3 regions of the Actinoplanes sp. CA-051413 genome follow, and region 1 is predicted to be linked to each of the others. Evidence: riboswitches for the same ligand, from Rfam matches in the RefSeq annotation. Region 1 holds a riboswitch; each other region holds the start of a gene.
The links. A riboswitch is a leader RNA that binds a small molecule or an ion and turns the genes downstream of it on or off. The one in region 1 is predicted to bind cyclic di-AMP.
Positions count from the first base shown of each region.

Region 1 (6,889 bases):
ACCTCAGGGTTCGGACGCCCCCCGGACGGCCCGGCCGGGGCCTACGCTGAGCACACCCGTCACCGCCGAAGGTGAGCACACATGGATCTCGCGACCCTCGTCGCCGGCCCGGCCGCCGACGTGTCCGCTCCGGAGCCGCCGTCGTGAGCAGGGTGATCGTGGCGGCGATGGAGGCGGCCACGGTGGCCGCGCGGGCCGCGCGGGTGCTGGTCCGCCCGGTGAGCAGCCTGGCCGAGCTGACCACGCTGGACCGGATGCTGGCCGGCATCTGGCAGGACGACGCGAGCGGCCCGCTGCTGAGCACCGAGCTGCTGCGCGCGCTGGCGAAGTCGGGCAACTACGTGGCCGGTGCCTTCGACGGCGGCACCCTGGTCGGGGCCGCGGTGGCGTTCTTCGCCGCTCCGGGCGAGCGCGAGCTGCACAGCCACATCGCCGGGGTGTCCGCCACCGCGGCCGGACGCAACGTCGGCTTCGCGCTCAAGCAGCACCAGCGGGTCTGGGCCCTGCAGCGCGGCATCAGCACGATCAGCTGGACGTTCGACCCGCTGGTGGCCCGCAACGCCTACTTCAACCTGGCCAAGCTGGGCGCGGTGCCGACGGAGTACCTGGCGAACTTCTACGGCCCGATGCACGACCGGATCAACGGCGACGACGACAGCGACCGGTTGATGGTGCGCTGGGACCTCGCCGCCCCGGCGGTCGTCTCCGCCAGCGCCGGCAAGCCGGTGCGCTGCGTGCGGACGCCGACGGCCACCGTGGCGCTGCGCCGTTCGGGCACCGGTGGGCCGGTGCCGGGCTCGTTCCGGGGGCAGACCGTGGTGGTGGCTGTGCCGGAGGACATCGAGAGTCTGCGCCGCCGGGCTCCGGGTGCGGCCAAGGACTGGCGGGTCGCCGTACGGGAGACGCTGAGCACCCTGCTCGCCGACCGGTTGCGTTTCGCCGGCTTCGACCGTGACGGCTGGTACGTCCTCACCCGCGGCCCCGGGGAGTACGGCCGGTGATATTGACCGTCTTGCCCCGATTCTGGCCAAGATCAAAAGTGGGCAAAAGCTGAGAACAACGTCACGTTAGGCCCCCGGAGGTTGGCTCCGCGGCGGGGAACGTGGTTACCGTCGGCCGGTCCGCTGACGCGGGCCCCGCGGTCGGTAACGCCGAGTCCTGCCGCCGACCGGGCTGGGAACTCAACTCAGGCATGGAGCGGGGGACCCACAGGTTCTCCGGCGCGCTCACCGCGCGCCTCGGGGTGAAGCCGCGGCACCACAGCGGCCGGGCAACCTCAGCCCGAACCCGACAGCTGACCTCGCAGGCGTGGAGGTTCACTCGATGGCACAGATCCACAAGCAGTCCCTGCGCGCCCTCGGCCTGGTCGTGGCCGGTGCCGCGGGCACCGTCGCTCTGCTGGGCCCGGCCTCTCCGGCCGCGGCGCAGTCCAGTGTCAACTGGGACGCGATCGCGCAGTGCGAGTCCGGTGGCAACTGGAGCATCAACACCGGTAACGGCTACTACGGTGGCCTGCAGTTCAGCCGCAGCACGTGGAAGGCGTACGGCGGCGGCAAGTACGCGAGCACCGCCAACAAGGCGAGCCGCGCGGAGCAGATCCGCATCGCCGAGAAGGTGCTCGACGGCCAGGGCATCGGCGCGTGGCCGGTGTGTGGCAAGAAGGCCGGCTCGTCGAAGTCCTACCAGGCGAAGAACACCGGCGGTTCCTCGTCGAGCGGCAAGAAGGCCACGGCGTCGCGTACCACCACGCACAAGAAGTCGGCGGCGACCAAGCGCACGTCGGTCAAGGCCACCGGCCGGCACTACACGGTGAAGTCCGGTGACACGCTCGCCAAGATCGCGGCGGCCCAGCACGTCAAGGGCGGCTGGCGGGCGCTGTACCAGCTCAACCGGGCGCAGCTCGGCGGCAACCCCAACCTGATCTTCCCCGGTCAGCGCCTGTCGCTGTGATGAGCCGGCCCGGCTGCCTTGCCCCCGTGGGGCAGCCGGGCCCCCCCACCGGTGCTCAGGGCTTGCGGCCCACCGCGACGAACTCGGACACGACCTCGGTGATGCCGGGGTGCCGCGGGTCCGGCCGCCAGGCCGTGCAGGTCACGACGCCGGGGTCGAGCAGCTCCAGCCCGTCGAAGAAGCCGCGGATCTCCTCGATGGTGCGGGTCCTGATCGGCGCCGCGCCGCTCTCGTTCCACTGCCGCATCGACGCCTCGACGGCCTCGCCGTTGACCTCCGTGGTCGGATGCGAGATCAACAGGTAGCTGCCGGCGGGCACCGCGGCCATGAACTGCTCGACGACCGACCGGGCCTCGGCGTCGTCCATGACGAAGTTGAGGATGCCGGACAGCACCACGGCGGTGGGTCGCTCGAAGTGCAGTGTGGTGGCGGCGGCCCGGAGGATGGCCTGCGGATCGCGGACGTCGGCCGCGAGGTAGTCGGTGGCCCCCTCGGGGCTGCTCGTCAGCAGCGCGCAGGCGTGCGTCAGGACCAGCGGGTCGTTGTCGACGTAGACGACGCGGGCGTCCGGGGCGACCGCCTGGGCCACCTCGTGGGTGTTGTCGGCGGTGGGCAGCCCGGTGCCGACGTCCAGGAACTGGCGGATCCGGCCCTCGCCGGCCAGGAACCGCACGGCCCGGCCGAGGAACTGCCGGTTGGCCCGGGCCGACAGCACGAGCTCGGGCATCAGCCTGACGGCGTAGTCGGCCGCCTCCCGGTCCGCCGCGAAGTTGTCCTTGCCGCCGAGCAGGTAGTTCCAGACCCGCGCGGAGTGCGGCAGGTCTGCGTTGAGCTGCGCGGGATCCGTCATCGGGCTCGTCCTTCCGCTGCCGGCGGCATCGATCGGTGGCGGGAACCCTACTCCGAGAAGCAGCGGGGTGGGCGCACGGCGGCGCCCACCCCGCTGCCCCGGGTCAGCGGGACCGGAAGGTGATCGCCAGCGGCGTGGCCAGGAACACCGACGAGTACGTGCCCACCACGATCCCCACCAGCAGCGCCACGGCGAAGTCCACCAGCGACGCCCCGCCCAGGGTGGCCAGGGCGGCCAGGATGAACACCGCCCCGAGCCCGGTGTTGACCGTACGCGGGACCGTCTGCAGGCACGCCGTGTTGGCCAGCCGCGCGAACGGCACCCGCAGCCTGGGGCTGATCTTGCGCTGGCCGTGGACCAGTTCCCGGATCCGGTCGAAGACCACCACCGAGTCGTTGACCGAGTAGCCGACCACGGTCAGCACCGCGGCCAGGAACACGCCATCGACGGGTTTGCCGAGCCAGGCGAACACCCCGATGAGGATGACCACGTCGTGGACCATCGCCAGCACCGCCGCCGCACTCCAGCGCCACTGGAACCGCACCGACAGGTACGCGAGCTGCGCGCCGAGAGCGATCGCCACCGCGAGCAGCGCCTTGTCCCGCAGCTCGGCGCCGAGGCTGGGCCCGACCTTGTCGTCCCGTAACTGCTGTATGTCCCCGCCGCCGGCCGTGCCGAGCGAGGCGCGTACGCGTTGCTCGGTGGCGTCGTCGAAGGCGCCCGCCCGCACCGAGACGTTGCCCTGGCCGACCTGGGTGACCACGGCCCGGTCGACGCCCGCGGCTTCCACGGCTGCCCGGGCCGCGTCGGTCGACAGTGGCCGGCTGGTGGCGTACTCGACCATGCGGCCGCCGGTGAACTCGACGCCGAGGTTCAGCCCGCGGGTGGCGACGCCGCCGATGGAGAGCAGCACCGCCGCCGCCGAGACGGCCAGCCACAGTCGCCGGCGGCGCATCAGGTCCGGGCCGCGGGACTCGATCGCCCGGCGGACCCGGCCGGCGTGGGCGATGCCGCTCCACCGTGGGCGCACGACCAGCCACCGCCGGCGCAACAGGGCCTCGGCCGGCAGCCGGGTCAGCACCAGCGCGGTGAACATGGACGCCAGCACGCCGATGCCCAGGGTGACGCCGAAGCCGCGTACCGGGCCGGAGGCGAGCAGGAACAGCAGGGCGGCGGCCACCAGCGTGGTCACGTTGGAGTCGACGATCGCGGACCAGGCCCGGGCGAAGCCGCCGCGGATCGCGCTGCGCAGGGTGGGCCGGCCGGCGTACTCCTCTCTGGCCCGTTCGAAGACGAGCACGTTGGCGTCGACCGCCATCCCGATGGCGAGCACGAACCCGGCCAGGCCGGGCAGGGTCAGGGTGGCGCCGACCGCCAGCAGCGCGGCGTAGGAGATCAACCCGTACGCGACCAGCGCCACCGCCGCCAGCGCACCGACCAGGCGGTACACCGCCACGATGAACGCGATGGTCGCGAGCGCCCCGATGAGCGCCGCCTGCGCCGACGCCTCGATCGCCTGCCGGCCCAGCGTGGGCCCGACCACCTGCTGCTGGATGATGTCCACCGGCACGGGCAGCGCACCCGCCCTGATCAGCAGGGCGAGATCGCGCGCCTCGGCCGCGGTGAACGATCCGGTGATCCGCATGGCCTCCCCGGCGAAGCCGACCTCGCAGGTCGCCTCGGGGCTCACCTCGGGCGAGCTGATCACCTCGTCGTCGAGCAGGATGGCGACCCGGCGGGCCGGGTCGCCCACGGGGGAGCAGGCGGCGTCGGCGGTCAGCTTCCGCCAGTCCCGGGCGCCGTCCCCGGCGAAGTCGACGGCCACCTCCCAGCCACCCGGCGGCTGAACACCGGCCTGCGCGCCGTCGATCTGCCGGCCGGACAGCGCCGCCGGCCCCAGCCGCAGCGGGTTGCCGCGCTCATCGGGCCGGACCAGCTCGCCGGTCGCGGGAGCCGCGGTGGGCGAGGCGGCCGGTCCCAGGACCGGCCGGAAGGTCAGTTGCGCGGTACGGCCGATGACCTCGGCCGCCTCCCGCGGGTCGGTGACGCCGGGCAGTTCGACGATGATCCGCCGGTCGCCGGAGCGGACCAGGCCCGGCTCGGCCACGCCGAGTTCGTCGACCCGCCGGCGCAGCACCTCCATGGCCTGGTCGGTGGTGGCGGCGTCGGCCTTGCTCTGGTCGCCGTCACGGGTCTGGAGCACGATCTGGGTTCCGCCGCGCAGGTCCAGCCCGAGCCGCGCCGGCCGGGTGGCGACGAGCCACCCGGATACGACGAGCACGACAAGGGCGAGAAATGCGCGCGCGGCAGTAGCGCGCGTCACGATGGGGTTGTCTCCTCAGGCAGGGTGGCGCGCCATGCCGCGCGCCGGGGTCAGGACGGGGCGTCTACCGCACGCCGTCCCGGGGGACCCCGGCCCTGATACGTCTCGCGGCGCGCCTGCGCCCGGTGCCCGTCGACGTCCTGCCGCCGGTGCCACCACGCCGCGATCCCGGCGCCGGCCCGGGCCGGCAGCCAGCCGAGGACCTGCAGCAGCGGGGCGGCAGTGCCCAGTCCGCTGCCGGCGTCGACCCGGACGTCCGGGCGTTGACCGAGGGTCTGCTGCGCGGACGCGGTGACAGCCTGGATGGCCGGCGGTACGCGGCCGGGGCCGCTCGCGGCCGCTGCCTCGCTGGACGCGGCGACGGCCGTCGTGGCGAACAGCAGCGCCAGCAGGACCGGCAGGCTCGCCCACCGGCGCCACCACACCGGGGGCGGTGCGCCCTGTGCCGACATGGCTGCACCGTACCGTGGCCGCGCGCGGCCGGGGGTCATTCGCGGCGGGAGCTCGGGGGAGCCGTGCTGCTCCGCACCACCATGCGGGTCGGGACCAGCACCGTGCCCGGGCCTTCCGGCTCCTTGCGGATCTGCCGCAGCAGGCCCTGCACGCAGCGCCGGCCCACCTCGGCGAAGTCCTGGTGCACCGTGGTCAGGGGCGGGATGAACGAGGACGAGTCCGGGATGTCGTCGAAGCCGACGATGCTCACGTCGCGCGGAACGGTCCGGCCGCTTTCGTGGAACGCCCGCAGCAGGCCCAGCGCCATCTGGTCGTTGGCGGCGAACACCGCGGTGCACTCCGCCTCGGCCGCCAGGACCAGCCCGGCGCGGTAACCCGAATCGGCCGTCCAGTCACCACGCTGCACCGGCGGCACAGTCCGGCCGGCCTCCAGCAGGGTGCGGCGCCACGCCTGGGTGCGGCGCTCGCTGGCGAACGACTCCGCCGGCCCGGTCACGTGCCAGACCGTCTCGTGGCCCAGCTCCAGCAGGTGCCGTACGGCCTGCCGGGCGCCGTCGGCCTGGTCGGTGTCGACCACGGGATAGCGGTCGCCCGCGTCGGAGTCCACCACCACGACCTGTACGCCCGGCGGCAGGTTGAGGTTGGCCGCGTCGAGCAGGTGCACTTCCATGATCACGATAATGCCGTCCACCGCCAGCTCGCCGAGCCGGCTGAACGCGCCCAGCACGCCGTCCTGAGTGGGCGCCGCCACCGGGATGAGCGTGATCGCGTACCCCTCCTTGGCGGCGTAGCCGGCGATGGCCTCGACCGTGCGGCTGTTGCCGGTGGTCGCCAGGGTGAACAGGATGACGCCGATGGTGCGGAACTCGCCCCGCTTCAGGGCCCGCGCGGCGCTGTTGGGGCGGTAACCGAGCTGCCGCATGGCCGCCAGCACCTGCTGGCGGGTGGATTCGACCACGCTGGGGTGCCCGGTGGACACCCGCGAGACCGTCTGCGACGAGACGCCGGCGAGCCGGGCGACGTCCGCCATCGAGACCCCTCGGGCCGGGCGGCGGGTTCGGCCAGCGGTCATCGTTGGCAACTCCTTCTTGACGAGCCGGAAACGCAGTGAAACTATCACCCCGATGTTTACGTAAACATCACTTCGCTCATCTCCATGGAACACCAGCAGGCGGAGCCCGCGCGGAGCGTGATGTTAACGCAAACATCCGGGAGTCGCCGCGGCAACGGCCGAGCGGCGGGAAGGATGACAACGCATGGCCGACACCCTCGTCGTGAGCAGAAAACGCCGTTCCTGGGCGGGCTGGAAGTTC
Region 1 is NZ_CP192100.1:5,810,141-5,817,029, reverse strand. Features, by position in the region: gene ACQP2Y_RS27470 (GNAT family N-acetyltransferase) at 144-1,001, shown strand; cyclic di-AMP (ydaO/yuaA leader) riboswitch at 1,175-1,319, shown strand; gene ACQP2Y_RS27465 (transglycosylase family protein) at 1,324-1,950, shown strand; gene ACQP2Y_RS27460 (SAM-dependent methyltransferase) at 2,006-2,800, opposite strand; gene secD (protein translocase subunit SecD) at 2,904-5,123, opposite strand; gene ACQP2Y_RS27450 (hypothetical protein) at 5,174-5,575, opposite strand; gene ACQP2Y_RS27445 (LacI family DNA-binding transcriptional regulator) at 5,611-6,648, opposite strand; gene ACQP2Y_RS27440 (carbohydrate ABC transporter permease) at 6,833-6,889, shown strand, end outside.

Region 2 (6,889 bases), 3.7 Mb from region 1:
CGCTCCCGGCCGGTCCGGGCACTTGCTTCGGTACGGGCACCAGCGGCGCCCCGCCGCGGGTTGGCGGTCGAGCGCGACCGGGTGGCACCGGCAGTGGCCCGGCCGCCCCGGCGTGGCGCCTCGTCCCACTCGTCCTCGTCGTAACGGTCCTGGGCGGCCCGGTCCTGGGCAGCACGGCTCTGAGCGGCCCGGCTCTGAGCGGCCCGGCTCTGAGCGCCGCGGCCCTGGGCGGCACGGCCCTGGGCCGCGCTGCTCTGGGCGGCACGGCTCTGGGTGCTTCGGCTCTGGGCGGCACGGCCGTCGGCGGTGCGAGGCTTCCCGGACCGCGCTTCGGTGGCACGGTCCTCAGTGGCACGCCCCCGCGGCGTTTCCTGGCGCTGGTCCGGCAGCTCGCGGTCGCGCGTCCGACGGTCCCGCGTCCCACGGTCCCGCGTCCCACGGCCGTCCGTGTCGCGGCGTTCGGTGTCGCGGCCGTCCGTGTCGCGGTCTTCCGTCTCGCGGTCCTGCTTGGCGCGGGCCCGCGACTCGCGGCCCGGCTTCTCCCGGCCCCGCTCTTCCCGGGCCGGGTGCGACGGCGGCTCTTGGTCGTCCTCGGCCTCGCGGCGCCGGTCACGGGTCGGCCGGCCGCCGTCCAGGACCTGCAGCGCGGGACGGAACGGATCGGTGTTGCGACCCGTACGCGGCGACCGGGTGCGCTGGTCTCCCTCGCGCACGGTCCGGCCACGCGGTGTGTAGGCCCGCGCGTCTCCGATGCCGCCGAAACCGCGGGCCCGGTCGTCCTCACGCCCGGAGCCGTCGGCCGGCGGCAGGTCAGCAGAAGCGCCGCGCCGGGGCTCCTGGCCCCGGCGCGGTGTCCCGTCGGCGCGGGGCGGCATGCGTTACCGCCCGGTCGCCGAGGTGGCGGTTTCCTGCGCGGTCACGGCCACCTCGCCGCTGCCCGGCTTCGGCACCCCGAAGACCTTGCCGTCGGGCAGCCGGATGTACGCCGGGTTGTCGGCCTTGACCAGGCCCAGCCGGCGGGCGGCGGCGTCCAGGCTGCCCGGGCTGTTGTTGGCGGCGATCTCGTTCTCCAGCTCCTGCTGCTGGGAGTCCAGCTTGGCCTGCTGCTTCTGGAGCGTGTCGATCCGGAACGAGTTCTCCGCCGTCTTGGTGTTGATCAGCAGGATGCCGAGCACGCCGGCCACGACGACCGCCACCACGAGCGCGATGAACGGCGCGCGCGGAGCGTTGATCGGCGCGGGCGGCGCCACCCGCAGGCGCGGGGTCGTGATCGGGTCACGCTGCTGCTCGGTGTTGAGCTTGAGGGCAGTGGCGCCCTGGACGGCGCTGTTCTGGACAGCGCTGTCCCGGTTGGTACCGGCCGTCGGGTTGCGGCGTGCCCCCCGGACGCCTCCGCCCGTGGTCGTACCGGTCGTCTTGCCGGCCGGCGTGCGCCGGCCCTTGCCAACCTGCTCCGTGGTCCGGCCCCCCGACCGCGGCGCAGTGGTCATGCGCTCGCTCAATGCCCCTCCCCCTCCTGGCGTTCCCCCGGGCGTAACCGCCCTTGTCCCCCGTGCGTTGTAGACAGTCGGGACCGTTCGCGCGCGGTCCCTGCCGTCTGGCCGTGCTGGTCGATCCGTTCCACCGCGCGCAGCTTCACCGAAGCCGCCCGCGGGTTCTCCGCCACCTCCGCCGCGCTGGGCAGCTCCGACCCGCGGGTCAGGAGCCGCACCGAAGGGCCCGTTCCGGGCAGTTCGACCGGCAGGTCGATCGGCCCGGTGCTGCGCGCCCTCGCGGCGAAGGCGCGCTTGACGATCCGGTCCTCCAACGATTGATACGACATCACCACAAGGCGCCCCTTCGGGGCCAAGCTGTCCAATGCCGCGGGAACCGCCGCCTCGACCGCGGCGAGTTCCGCATTTACCTCAATACGTAGCGCCTGAAACGTTCTTTTCGCGGGATTTCCACCCGTTCGCCGCGCGGCGGCCGGGATCGCGTCCCGGACCAGGTCCGCGAGGCGGGACGACGAGACGATCCGGCCCTTCGCCCGCTCCTTGACGATCGCCGAGACGACCCGGGTGGCGAACTTCTCCTCGCCGTACACCCGCAGGATGCGGACGAGCTCGCCGGGCTCGTAGCCGTTGACGACCTCCTCCGCGGTGATCCCGCGCGACTGGTCCATCCGCATGTCCAGCGGCGCGTCCCGGGCGTAGGCGAACCCACGGTCCGGCTCGTCCAGCTGGAGCGACGAGACACCGAGGTCGAACAGGCCACTGTGGAAGTGCCGGTATCCGAGGTCGGCCAGCACCGCCGGCAGCTCGTCGTAGACCGCGTGCACGAAGTGGGTCCGGTCCGCGAACCGCGCCAGCCGCTGCCGGGAGTGCGCGAGCGCCTCGGTGTCCCGGTCGAGTCCGATCAGGACCACGTCCGGGTGCCGTTCCAGCACTGCCTCTGCGTGCCCGCCCAGGCCCAGAGTGAAGTCGACGTGCACCGCGCCCGGCAGCGCGAGCGCGGGGGCGAGCAACTCGAGGCAGCGCTCGAGCAGCACCGGCACGTGTGTGCCGCGAAGCTCGCCCATCCTGACCCCCATTGCCTGCTCTTTCCGCGCTCACCCGGTCCGACCCGCACCGATCCCCGGTGCCGGCACAGCCCGGTCGTCTGTCCGTACCGCCAGATCCCCATCCGCTCGTGCCCGTTGCCATCGGGCGCGCCCGACCGGACACACGCCTGGCACCGGGGAAGAGGCGCCAGGAGCGGGAGCGGCTGGAGATCTCGCAGTACGGCGGCAGCGACGTCCGGGCCGTTTCACTGGCCCACAGGTGCCACGCCTCACAATCCGCCGGGCAGCACCCCCTCCTCGATGTCGGCGAAGTCGTCCTCGCTCGCCGAGAGGTACTGCTCCCAGGACTGCTTGTCCCAGATCTCCACCCGCGTGCTCGCCCCGATCACCACGAGCTCGCGGTTCAGCGCCGCATACTCCCGAAGATGCGCCGGGATGGTGACCCGGCCCTGCTTGTCGGGGATCTCGTCGTGCGCACTGGCGAAGAACACCCGGCTGTAGGCCCGGGCGGCCTTGTGGGTGACCGGCTGTTCGCGCAGCTGGTCGGCGATCCGCTGGAACTCCGGCATCGGGAAGACGTACAGGCAACGCTCCTGCCCCTTGGTGATCACGACACCTCCCGCCAACTCGTCGCGGAACTTCGCCGGAAGGATCAGTCGGCCCTTGTCGTCCAGGCGCGGGGTGTGCGTGCCGAGGAACATCGGCCCAACCCCCCTGCCCCGGGCGCCGCCGCAGAGCCAGCTCTGTGCGGATCACCTGTCGTCTGGGCCGGCAAATCCCCTCGGATTCAGCTCCTCCTCAGGCCCTGCCACTGCGCTCCACTCTACTCCACTTCCCTCCACTCGCAACCAGAATGACGGCTTCCGCGAACCCGATTCGCGGATGTATCCGCACGTCAGAGCCGGTGGGGTGGAAGTGGAGGGCCGGGCGGGCCGCACCATGGTCCACTTTCCGACATGCCGCCCACCCGGGCACGAAAGTCCCCCGAATTCGGGCGTTGGGGAAGGCGCGGCTGCCCTTGGGCACCTCATCGGGGAGGAAAGTGGAGGAGAAAGTGGAGCGGACATGACAGTGGGGCGCGACCCCGTACCGGGTCGCGCCCCACTGAACTGTCGTACTGCTCTTACTGGTGCTGCCGTTGACCGTACCGCTGAGCGGAACTCAGACGAGGCGGCGCACGACGTAGTTCTTGCCGTAGACCTTCTGCTTCTTGACCTTGTCACCCGTGTGCGGGGCGGCCCACATGTACCCGCCGCCGGCGTAGATGCCGACGTGGGTGCCGTAGGAGCCGGAACGGAAGACCAGGAGGTCGCCGGCCTTCTTGCTGCCCTTGCCGACGGCCTTGCCGTACCGCTGCTGCGAGTTGGCCTTGTGCGGCAGCTTCTTACCGGCGGCCTTCTTGTAGACGTACATGGTGTAGCCGGAGCAGTCGAACCGGTTCGGACCGGAAGCACCGAACTTGTACGGCGCGCCCTTGTGCTTGGCCGCCTCGGCCAGCACCTTGGCCGCCTTGTTCTGGGTGACGCGCACGGTGATCTTGGTCTGGCCGCTGCGCACCGCGGTGTAGCCCTTGCCGCCAGAGAAGACGGTGCGGTAGTACAGCGACGAGCCGGGCTTGGTCAGGATCGAGACGCCACCCTTGGCGTCGGTCGACCGGGTGACCCAGGTCTTCCACGCCTTGCCGCCACGGATCTGCAGCCTGACCTTGGCGCCCTTGACGCCCTTGCCGGTCTTCGGGTTGATGAGCTTCGCGGTCACCCGGACCGTCTGACCCTTCTTCACTGCCCTCCTGTTGTAGGAGTTCGTGAGCTTGGGCTTGACGGCTGCCGCCGCGGCCGCCGTGACGGGCGCCGGAGCGGCGGAGGCCGCCGGGGTGCCGATCAGCTGGCTGGCCGCGAGGCTGAGACCCAGGGACAGAGCGATGGGACCGGTGCCAACGGTACGACGACGCCGGTGCGAGGTGCTTTCGTGCACGGTAGAGATATCCCTCCGGCACGCCTGCGAGGTTAGCTGTCGGGTTCGGGCGGGAAGGTTGCCCGGCCACCGATGGTGGCTTCACCCCAAGATCCCCGCGGTACGCCGCAAGTGGCGCGTGCCCCGTGGACCGAATCTGGGTCCCCCGTCCCTGCCCCCGTATGCCTGTGTTGTTGTTCGCGTGCGTGTGGTCGCGCCACCCGGACCGGGGCAGGGCTCGGCGTGGTCCGATGCGGTGCGAGCGGCGAGCGGGCGCTCACCGGCTCACCCTTGCTACCCGATTTCCCGGCGGACTGCAGGGCTCCGCTCGACTACTCTCCGTATTTGGCACGTGGATCGCTGTCCGGTTTGTAACCAGGCCGTGACAAATGCCGGTGCACCTGGTGATGGGATGATCACTTTGGGTCGAAGGTTACGGGTGAAACACAACACATAAAAAGCCCCATCGGGGTCGATCATGGGCCGGACCGAGGTCGGGAGAATGTGACCGTAAACGCCCCCACCGGCGCAAACTCGGCGACAGGCGGCGTAGTGGAGATCATCCGTTCGGCCGAGGGGGCGGCCCGGCGGCGGATACCCCTGGACAGACCCCGGGGCCACTCGACGTAGTGTCCGTTTCCGGTACCCTCGTCGCCGTGACGGACGGGAAGATGCCCCTACGGGCCAAGGTCGCGACCTCCGTGTCGCGAACCGCTGCGGCGCTCTCACGGGCGGCCGGCCGCGGCGACGGCTCGGTGATCGGCGGGTGGATCGGTCTCAAGATCGATCCTGACCTGCTGAAGAACCTCGCCGCCGGCCGCGCGATCGCGCTGGTCTCGGGCACCAACGGCAAGACGACCACGACCCGGTTCACCGCGGCCGCCCTCGGCGTGCTGGGCCCGGTCGCCACCAACTCCTTCGGCGCCAACATGCCCACCGGGCACACCTCGGCCCTGGCCAAGGCCGGTGCCACCCCGTTCGCGGTGCTCGAGGTCGACGAGCACTACCTGGCCCGGGTCATCGACGAGACCACCCCGCGGGTGGTGGCACTGCTCAACCTTTCCCGCGACCAGCTCGACCGGGCCAAGGAAGTCGCCATGATGGCCCAGATGTGGCGGACCGCCCTGGCCGCCCACCCCGACGTGCACGTGGTCGCCAACGCCGACGACCCGATGGTGGTCTGGGCGGCGGTCAACACCGAGCACGTCGTCTGGTTCAGCGCCGGCCAGCGCTGGCACGACGACTCGTTCGTCTGCCCGGAGTGCGGCTCCCCGATCGAACGCGCCAACGGCGACTGGCGCTGCACCGGGTGCCCGCTGCGCCGCCCGCAGGCCCAGTGGACCGTCGAGGACGACGGCGTCATCGACCCCCGCGGCGACTGGCACCTGGTCAAGCTCCAGCTGCCCGGGCACGTCAACCTGGGCAACGCCGCCACCGCGCTGGCCGTGGCCGCCGAGTTCGGCGTCCGCCCGATAGAGGCCGTCCCCCGGCTGGCCGGCGTCTCGTCGGTGGCAGGCCGCTACGCCCAGGTGGAACGCGACGGCCGCAACATCCGGCTGCTGCTGGCCAAGAACCCGGCCAGCTGGCTCGAGGCGTTCGACATGGCCGAGGTGGCCCCCACCCTGCTGTCGATCAACGCCCGCGACCCCGACGGCTTCGACACGTCCTGGCTCTACGACGTCGACTTCTCCCCGCTGCGCGGCCGGCAGGTGCTGATCACCGGCGACCGGGCCTACGACCTGGCGGTCCGGCTGGAAGTGAACGATGTCGCCTTCCGGCACGTGCATACCTTCGACGAGGCGGTGCAGGCCAGCCCGCCCGGCCGGCTAGAAGTGATCGCCAACTACACGGCGTTCCAGGACATCCGAGCGGAGTTGGACCGTGTCAACTGAGAGCACCCTGCGGATCGTCTGGATCTACCCGGACCTGCTCTCCACGTACGGCGATCGGGGGAATCTGCTGATCCTCGGCCGCCGCGCCGCGCTGCGGGGCATCCCGGTGGAGACGTACGAGGTCCGCTCGGACCAGGCCATGCCCACCACCGCCGACATCTACCTGATCGGCGGCGGCGAGGACGGCCCGCAGGCGCTGGCCGCCCAGCGGCTGATCGCCGACGGCGGCCTGCACCGGGCCGTCCACCAGGGCGCGGCCGTGCTCGCCGTGTGCGCCGGTTACCAGCTGTTCGGCAGCTCGTTCTTCGCCAAGGGCGCCAAGTGCGCCGGCCTGGACCTGCTCGACCTCAGCTCGGACCGGGGCGAGACACGCGCGGTGGGTGAGGTTCGCGGCGACATCGATCCCCGGCTAGGGTTGCCCCCGTTGACCGGATTCGAGAACCACGGCGGCCGGACCCACCTGGGTCCCGGAGTGGCACCACTGGCCCGGGTGACCGCCGGCGTC
Region 2 is NZ_CP192100.1:2,127,695-2,134,583, reverse strand. Features, by position in the region: gene ACQP2Y_RS10200 (penicillin-binding transpeptidase domain-containing protein) at 1-875, opposite strand, end outside; gene ACQP2Y_RS10195 (FtsB family cell division protein) at 879-1,490, opposite strand; gene rsmH (16S rRNA (cytosine(1402)-N(4))-methyltransferase RsmH) at 1,499-2,557, opposite strand; gene mraZ (division/cell wall cluster transcriptional repressor MraZ) at 2,809-3,240, opposite strand; gene ACQP2Y_RS10180 (C40 family peptidase) at 3,701-4,513, opposite strand; cyclic di-AMP (ydaO/yuaA leader) riboswitch at 4,520-4,640, opposite strand; gene ACQP2Y_RS10175 (MurT ligase domain-containing protein) at 5,164-6,384, shown strand; gene ACQP2Y_RS10170 (type 1 glutamine amidotransferase) at 6,374-6,889, shown strand, end outside.
Region 2: linked by a shared signal. The riboswitch ahead of ACQP2Y_RS10180 (C40 family peptidase) and the one ahead of ACQP2Y_RS27465 (transglycosylase family protein) in region 1 are both predicted to bind cyclic di-AMP.

Region 3 (6,889 bases), 4.3 Mb from region 1:
GTCGGGGCGGGTCCCGAGGTGGAGACCAAGAGCTCCCGCTGACCGCGGACGACACCGGAGGGTACGAGCGCAGCCAGCGCTCGTACCCTTCTTCGTATGGCAGTTGTGAAGATCAACGCGATCGGTCCCCGAGGGCGCCGGCCCCGAGCTGGAGCAGCGCTTCGCCGCCCGGCAGGGCGCGGTGGAGAACGCCCCGGGCTTCCTGGGCTTCGAGTTGCTGCGCCCGGTCGCCGGCGAGACCCGGTACTTCGTCTACACCCGCTGGGAGACCGAGGAGGACTTCCAGGCGTGGTCGGCCGGCTCGGGCCGGGCGGCCCACGCCGGTGAGCGCAGCCGCCCGGTGGCGTCGGGCGCGAGCCTGCTGGAGTTCGAGGTCGTCCAGCGCGTCGAGAAGTAGGCCCGCCAGGACACGTCCTAGGCCTCGGCGTTGCGGGCGGCCGCCGCGATCAGCCGTTCCGCCACGGCCCGGCGGTCCAGGCCGAGACGCTGGGCGGTCTCCCGCAGCACCGTGTAGGCCTCCTGCACGCCGCAGCCCCGCTGGGCGATGATCACCCCGGCGGCCCGGTCGACCGTCGCGCCCTCGCGCAGCCCCTCCCGCCGGCCCAGCTCACCGAGCAGCAGCTCGGCCTGGTTCACGATGGCCATCGCGGTCAGCAGCAGCTCGGGGTCGAGGCCGCCCGGCGTGGCGACGAACAGGCTCAGCGCCCCCACCGAGGAGCGCTGCACGTCCAGCGGGATCGCCACGACGCTGTGCACCCCTTCCGAGCGGGCGCACTCGGCCAGCCGCGGCCAGCGCGGGTCGGACTGCAGGTCGGGGGCGGTGACCAGGGCGCGGGTCCGGGCCGCTTCCAGGCCGGGACCGTCGCCGCCGGCGTACTCGAGGTTGTCCAGCGCCTTGGCCGCCGTCCCGGAGGCGGCGACAACCGGCGGGCCGCCCTCCCCGATCAGGGCCACCGAGCAGCGCAGGGTGCCGGGAACGGCCCCGGCGGCGAAGGCGGCGAGGCGATCGAGCGCCTGCGGCACGTCGTCAGCACCGAGCAGTCGGGCGGTGAGCTCGTGCAACAGCCCGGCGAGCTCCACCGGGTGCGGCCCGGACGGCAGCTCGGCTGCGCCGGACGCCGGCCGGCCGGCCCGCGGGATCAGGTCAAGCCGGACTTCCGGGACGGCGATGGCGGTCACCGGGGACTGCTCTCCCCCGGCACCGGTCATGAGGGGACCCGCGGCAGCGGAGGTGAGCGCGGCGGGTGTGGCGTCCGGTGCGGCCAGGATTGTTTTCACGGTCGCCGGCGGGCGACGACCGGTGCCGCGGACCTGATCGGGGCTCGCGGCCATGCCGGAGCCGGGCACTCGACGCGAGACGTTGCGCCCGAAGCTTCGTTGCGGGGCTGCCATCCGGCCGATGGTGCCATGCGGATCGGTGAACACGAAAGTCATGTCCACTACCGGGTGCCGTCCCCCGGCGTGATCGTCTGGTCCGACGATCGGTGCTCCAGGAACGAGCTGGGCGCCGCCTCCAGGTCGGCCTCGCGCTCGTCCGACTCGGCGAGAATGGCCTCGGCCTGCGCCCGGGGGTCCGTGCTGCCACCCGCGCTGCGTTCCTCGGGCAGCAGGTCGGCGGCTCGCTGCTCTGTCCGGTCGTCTGTCATGGCGGCGGGATACCCCCGCCGCGGCGAACCGAACCTGCATCATGATCGATGTCCCGCCCGTGCCCTGGCGATGGGCGAAGGTCTGCCCGGACGCAAAAGCGCCGCTCCCGGCGGACCGGGAGCGGCGCGATCGCAGATGTCGGTGTGCAGGTCGCCTCTCGGCGAAAGGCTCAACGCGGCTCCAGCCGAACGGTAATCCGCGAAGGCAAAGGGTGAGGCCCGGGGACACTGATCACACCGACATCTGATCCAACCGTCGGCCGGGCCCGCCGATTCCGGTAGCGGTTGTGACTCAGGCCACACCGTTTGACGACCCTCCCCCCGGGTAGACGAAGCAGCGTGAGTGACTTCCAGGTGCTGGACGACTACCTCGACGAGGCTTTCACCGGGCAGGAACGGCTCAGCAGCGCCGACCTGCAGCGCGGGGCCATCGCCGCCGACCTGCCCGCCACCGCGCTGACCCGCATCGACGCGCTGCCCGAGGGGGAGTACGCCCAGGACGAGGCGGCCGAGGCGCTGCGGGCGCTGGACACCTGATCCCCGTCGAAGCCCCGACGACCTCGATGCCCGACCAAGGAGCGAGATGACCCAGCAGAACGAACGCCTGCCGGCCTTCGGCGACGAGGAAGCCGTACCGGACGGCGACAGCGACTTCGCCGGCGAACACTCCGACACCGCGGTGGACCGAGAGGTCATCGAGGGCGAGAAGGGCGAGGAAGAGAGCTCGCGCGGCTGGTCCGGCCTGGAGCGTGAGGGCCCGCCCTGACCGCATCACCCAGCACAGCGAACAGCCCCCGGCCGAGCGGCCGGGGGCTTACTCGTTCCAGGGTCAGGCCGCCTGGGCCAGCGCCGGCCGGTCGTTCTCGTCGCTCTGGTGGTCACCCTCCGCGGCCTCCTTGGCCAGGGAGTACGCCATCTGCAGGAAGTCGGACGCCGCCGTGGCGGTGAAGACCGTGGCCGCCAGCCGGGTCAGCCGGGGCGCGAAGACCAGGCCGCTGGTCAGCCCGGTGGCCACCCACACCGCCAGGCAGAACGGGCAGCTGAGCAGCTCACCGACGGAGTGGCGCAGGGAGCTGCCCTGGTCGCGTACCTCTTCGTTGATCTCGCCGCTGCCGCCCGGCTCCGCATAGCGGGTGAACGGCGCGCGCAGCGGGCTGGTGATCGCGTCCTTGGCGATCAGCCGGCTCAGCTTGTGCGTCGCGATGGAGATCAACACGATGTCGGCGGTGGCCGGCCGGTCCGGTACCGGCTTCGCGGTCAGCTTGGCGGCGGCGGCCAGACTGCCGGCGAGCAGTCCGAACGCCCCCATCGTCGCGACATAGCCGTCCAGCGGCCGGTGCTCGTGAGGTGCATAGTCCCGCCGCAGCCGGTTCAGCCGGCCGCGTACCGAGGAGATCATGAAGTCCGGGGTCCTCTCAGAAGTCCTGGGTGAGCCGGCCCGGATCGACCTCACGGCCGGGGTACCGGGACAGGTACGCGTTCTCCAGCTCCTCGGTCCGCCGCAGGTGGTTGGCCAGGGCGGCGTCGGGCCCGTGCCGCAGCGTCTGCAGCCGGGTGCGGTGCAGGCTGGCCAGCTCACGGAACAGATCGTCGTCGGCCAGCCCCGCGGGGTCGATGCCGTTCTCGGAGACGACGGTCTCGTCGCCGGCGGAGTCGAGCCGGGCGTCGGTCATGACGGCGCTCCCTTCCTCGGTCGCTGAAGTACTTGCTGCAACGGTTGCCCGTGCGCCCTGCCGCCAAACCCGCCGGTACGCTGAGGGACATGAAAGGGCTGTGGACCCCCGCGTGGATCGCGCGCCACATCCTGGCGCTCGTGCTCGTGGCCGGCTTCCTGGCCCTGGGCTGGTGGCAGTTCAGCCGGGCCACCGGCGGCAATTCGCTCAGCTGGGGCTACACCTTCGAATGGCCGGTGTTCGCCCTCTTCGTGGTGTTCATCTGGTTCCGCGAGGTCCAGCAGGAGCGCCGCGCGGCCCGCGCCGCCGAGCAGGACGGACCGGCGGAGGCGGAGCCACAACCGGAGGAGCAGCCGCCCGTGCCGCGCCAGGATGCCCCGGTGACCGTGCGCCGCCCGGTCCGCGTGCCGGTGGCGCAGGTGGCGCCGGCCGACGACGACGATCCCGAGCTGGCCGCCTACAACGACTACCTCAGCTGGCTGGCCGCCCACCCCGGAGCCCGGCCGAGCGACTATCCCGGCCGTCGCGCCAGCGCCGGCTGAGTCCAGACCGTCGAGTTCCAGCGAGTTCAAGGACGTGCACTATGCAGGGAGCCCTCACCCGCTACCGGATCATCGCCTGGATCGTCGGCGTGGTCCTGATCGCGCTCGTGCTGGTCGGCATGCCGCTGAAGTACCTGGGTGACAACGACACCGTGGTGGCCGCGATCGGCCCGATCCACGGCTTCCTGTACATGGTCTATCTGGTCGCCGCCTTCGACCTGAGCCGCCGGGCGCACTGGCCGCTGGGCCGGATGCTGCTGGTGATGCTGGCCGGCACGATCCCGTTCTTCTCCTTCTGGGCCGAACGGGTCGTCTCGCACAAGTGGGTCCCGGCCGCCCGCACTTCCCCGCCGGCCATGGCAGAGTAGGAAAGTAACGCTGCGGAACGGATTTGTTGCCCGCCGTTATCGGGATCATTCTCTTATTTGTGATCATTGGCGCAAGTCACTCTTCGGGCTCTTGTGTTAATGCCGCGCGCCGATAAGTTAATGCGGTTGGTCCGGTCCGCAGCCACACCCTCGGTGGCGCCGGCCAACGCCGCCGAATCCTCGCCGGCGGAAACGGACGACCAGATCCCCCACGGTCACCGCCTCCGCCACGACGAACCGGGGAACCAACCGAAGCAGCACCGGGGTGAATCCGCGCGAGCGGTAGGGGCCTTCTTCCCGCCCCGAACCCGTCAGCTAACCCGGTAGGCGGCCCGAGCGGAAGAAAGGCACAAACCGTTGCCACACGCCCGCACGAGGCTCCGTGCGCTGGTGGTTGCCGCCCTGGCGATCGCGATCACCGGCACCACCGCGACCGCCGCACACGCGGAACCGTCGACGAGTGAGCTGACGAAGAAGATCGACAAGGCGTCCGATCAGCTCGAGGACGTCGTCGAGTCGTACAACAAGATGAACATCAGCCTCAAGCAGACCAAGGACCAGGAAAAGAAGCTGGCCGCGTCGCTGGCCCCGGCCAAGGCCGCGCTGGAGGCCGCCGGCACGCAGATGGACGCGATCGCGGCGTCGGCGTACAAGACCGGCAACATCGGCACCATGAACGTCGTGCTCGAGGGCGCGGACAACCTCATGGACAGGATGAGCATCCTCGAGCAGATCTCCCGCAGCCGCGGCCGCGACATCGCGGAGTACCGCGCGACGACGGAGAACTTCGCCGAGCGCCAGGCCGCCCTCAAGGCGACCCAGAAGAAGCAGGAAGCCGAGGCCAAGGCCCTCAACGCGCGCAAGAAGAAGATCGAGGGCGACCTCAAGAAGCTGTACGCGATGCGCACCGCCGCCTACGGCTCTCCCACCGAGAAGTCCAGCAAGTACACCGGCAACATCCCGTCCATCGCGGGCTCCGCCGGTAAGGCTGTCACCTTCGCCTACAACGCCCTCGGCGTCATGTACGACTACGGCGCGGACGGGCCGAACGGTTACGACTGCTCGGGCCTGACCTCCGCCGCCTGGCGGGCCGCCGGCAAGTCGCTGCCGCACAACGCCGCCGCGCAGTACAGCGCGACCACCAGGATCTCGCGGTCCGAGCTCAAGCCGGGCGACCTGGTCTTCTACCGCAGCAACGGACACGTCGGCATCTATGTCGGCGGTGGCCAGATCATCGACGCCTCCCGCGCGGGCCAGCCCGTCAAGAAGCGCACGATCGACATCATGACCCCGAACGGCTACGGCCGGGTCACCTGAGCCGGGTGACCTGAGTCAGCAGGCACGAGAAAAGGCCGGTGTCCCCTCGGGGGTCACCGGCCTTTCGCCGTACTTGGCGGTTGCCTTACGCGGCCTGCAGGCCCTCGGCCCGGGCCAGCTCACGCAGCCGGCCGAGCGCCTGGATCTCCAGCTGGCGGATGCGCTCCCGAGAGAGCGAAAACCGCGACGCCACCTCAGTCAGCGAGTGCTCGCGACCGTCCTCCAGGCCGTACCGGGCGCGCATGATGCCCGCCGACCGGTCGTCGAGGTGGTTCAGCAGTCCCTCGATGCGCTGACGCTCCAGCGCGGTCAGGACGATCTCCTCGGGCGACGGCGCATCGCTGTCGGCGACCAGGTCGCCGAGGTTGGTGTCGCCGTCGTCGCCCACCGGGGTGTCCAGGGACACGGTGTCCTGGGCCCAGCGGGTCAGCTCGGTGACGCGCTCCACCGTCACGCCCAGCGCCGCGGCGACCTGCGCAGGCTCCGGGTCGGCGCCGAGCTCGCGGACGAGCTGGCGGGTGACGTTGCGCATCCGGTTGACGTCCTCGACCAGGTGCACGGGCAGGCGCACGGTGCGCTCCTGCTGGGCGATGGCCCGGCTGATGGCCTGGCGGACCCACCACGTCGCGTAGGTCGAGAACTTGTAGCCACGCTCGTAGTCGAACTTCTCGACGGCGCGCACGAGGCCGGTGTTGCCCTCCTGGATGAGGTCGAGCATCGGCATGCCCGAGCGCACGTAACGGCGGGCGATCGACACGACCAGTCGCAGGTTGGCGCGAATGAAGAGATCCTTCGCCCGCTTGCCCTCGGTGACCAGCCGCTCCAGCTCTTCCCGGCTCACGCCGCGACGGACCTCGCCGGTGTCGAGCAGGTGCTCGGCGTAGAGGCCGGCCTCGATTGCCTTGGAGAGGTCGACCTCCCTGGCAGCATCCAGCAGCGGCGTCCGGGAGATTTCGTGCAGGTAGACTCCGACGAGGTCGCGCTCCTCGGCGACCTGGTCGGTCCTCATCACGGTGTTCTTCTCCACGTTGCCCACGGTCCCCTCATTGCCTTCACTAACCCTGTTACGGGCAATACCTGCGTCCATCAGCCCTCCCCGTAACGTCCGCAGTTCATGCATTGCGGTGCTGACACATACCTGAACAGTTGGCGCCCTGCGCTGATTCCGGCTGGTGAGTCGAAAGTGTCACGAGTGTCTGAGCATCAGCTGAGAGCCGCGTGCATACTTACTGAAGAGGGCTCTCGCAGAGGTATTCGGAGCAGCACCCGCCGGTGGATGCGTGATGAGACGCATACCCTGTGCCCGCTTCATGACACCATCGGCCCCTCTTCGTCACAGCGAC
Region 3 is NZ_CP192100.1:1,501,481-1,508,369, reverse strand. Features, by position in the region: gene ACQP2Y_RS07185 (MDR family MFS transporter) at 1-42, shown strand, start outside; partial or broken gene ACQP2Y_RS07180 (antibiotic biosynthesis monooxygenase family protein) at 97-397, shown strand; gene ACQP2Y_RS07175 (ANTAR domain-containing protein) at 415-1,434, opposite strand; gene ACQP2Y_RS07170 (hypothetical protein) at 1,440-1,646, opposite strand; gene ACQP2Y_RS07165 (hypothetical protein) at 1,986-2,183, shown strand; gene ACQP2Y_RS07160 (hypothetical protein) at 2,230-2,412, shown strand; gene ACQP2Y_RS07155 (DUF1360 domain-containing protein) at 2,476-3,045, opposite strand; gene ACQP2Y_RS07150 (DUF6158 family protein) at 3,062-3,319, opposite strand; gene ACQP2Y_RS07145 (hypothetical protein) at 3,409-3,861, shown strand; gene ACQP2Y_RS07140 (DUF3817 domain-containing protein) at 3,903-4,229, shown strand; cyclic di-AMP (ydaO/yuaA leader) riboswitch at 4,439-4,573, shown strand; gene ACQP2Y_RS07135 (NlpC/P60 family protein) at 4,620-5,546, shown strand; gene ACQP2Y_RS07130 (sigma-70 family RNA polymerase sigma factor) at 5,632-6,633, opposite strand.
Region 3: linked by a shared signal. The riboswitch ahead of ACQP2Y_RS07135 (NlpC/P60 family protein) and the one ahead of ACQP2Y_RS27465 (transglycosylase family protein) in region 1 are both predicted to bind cyclic di-AMP.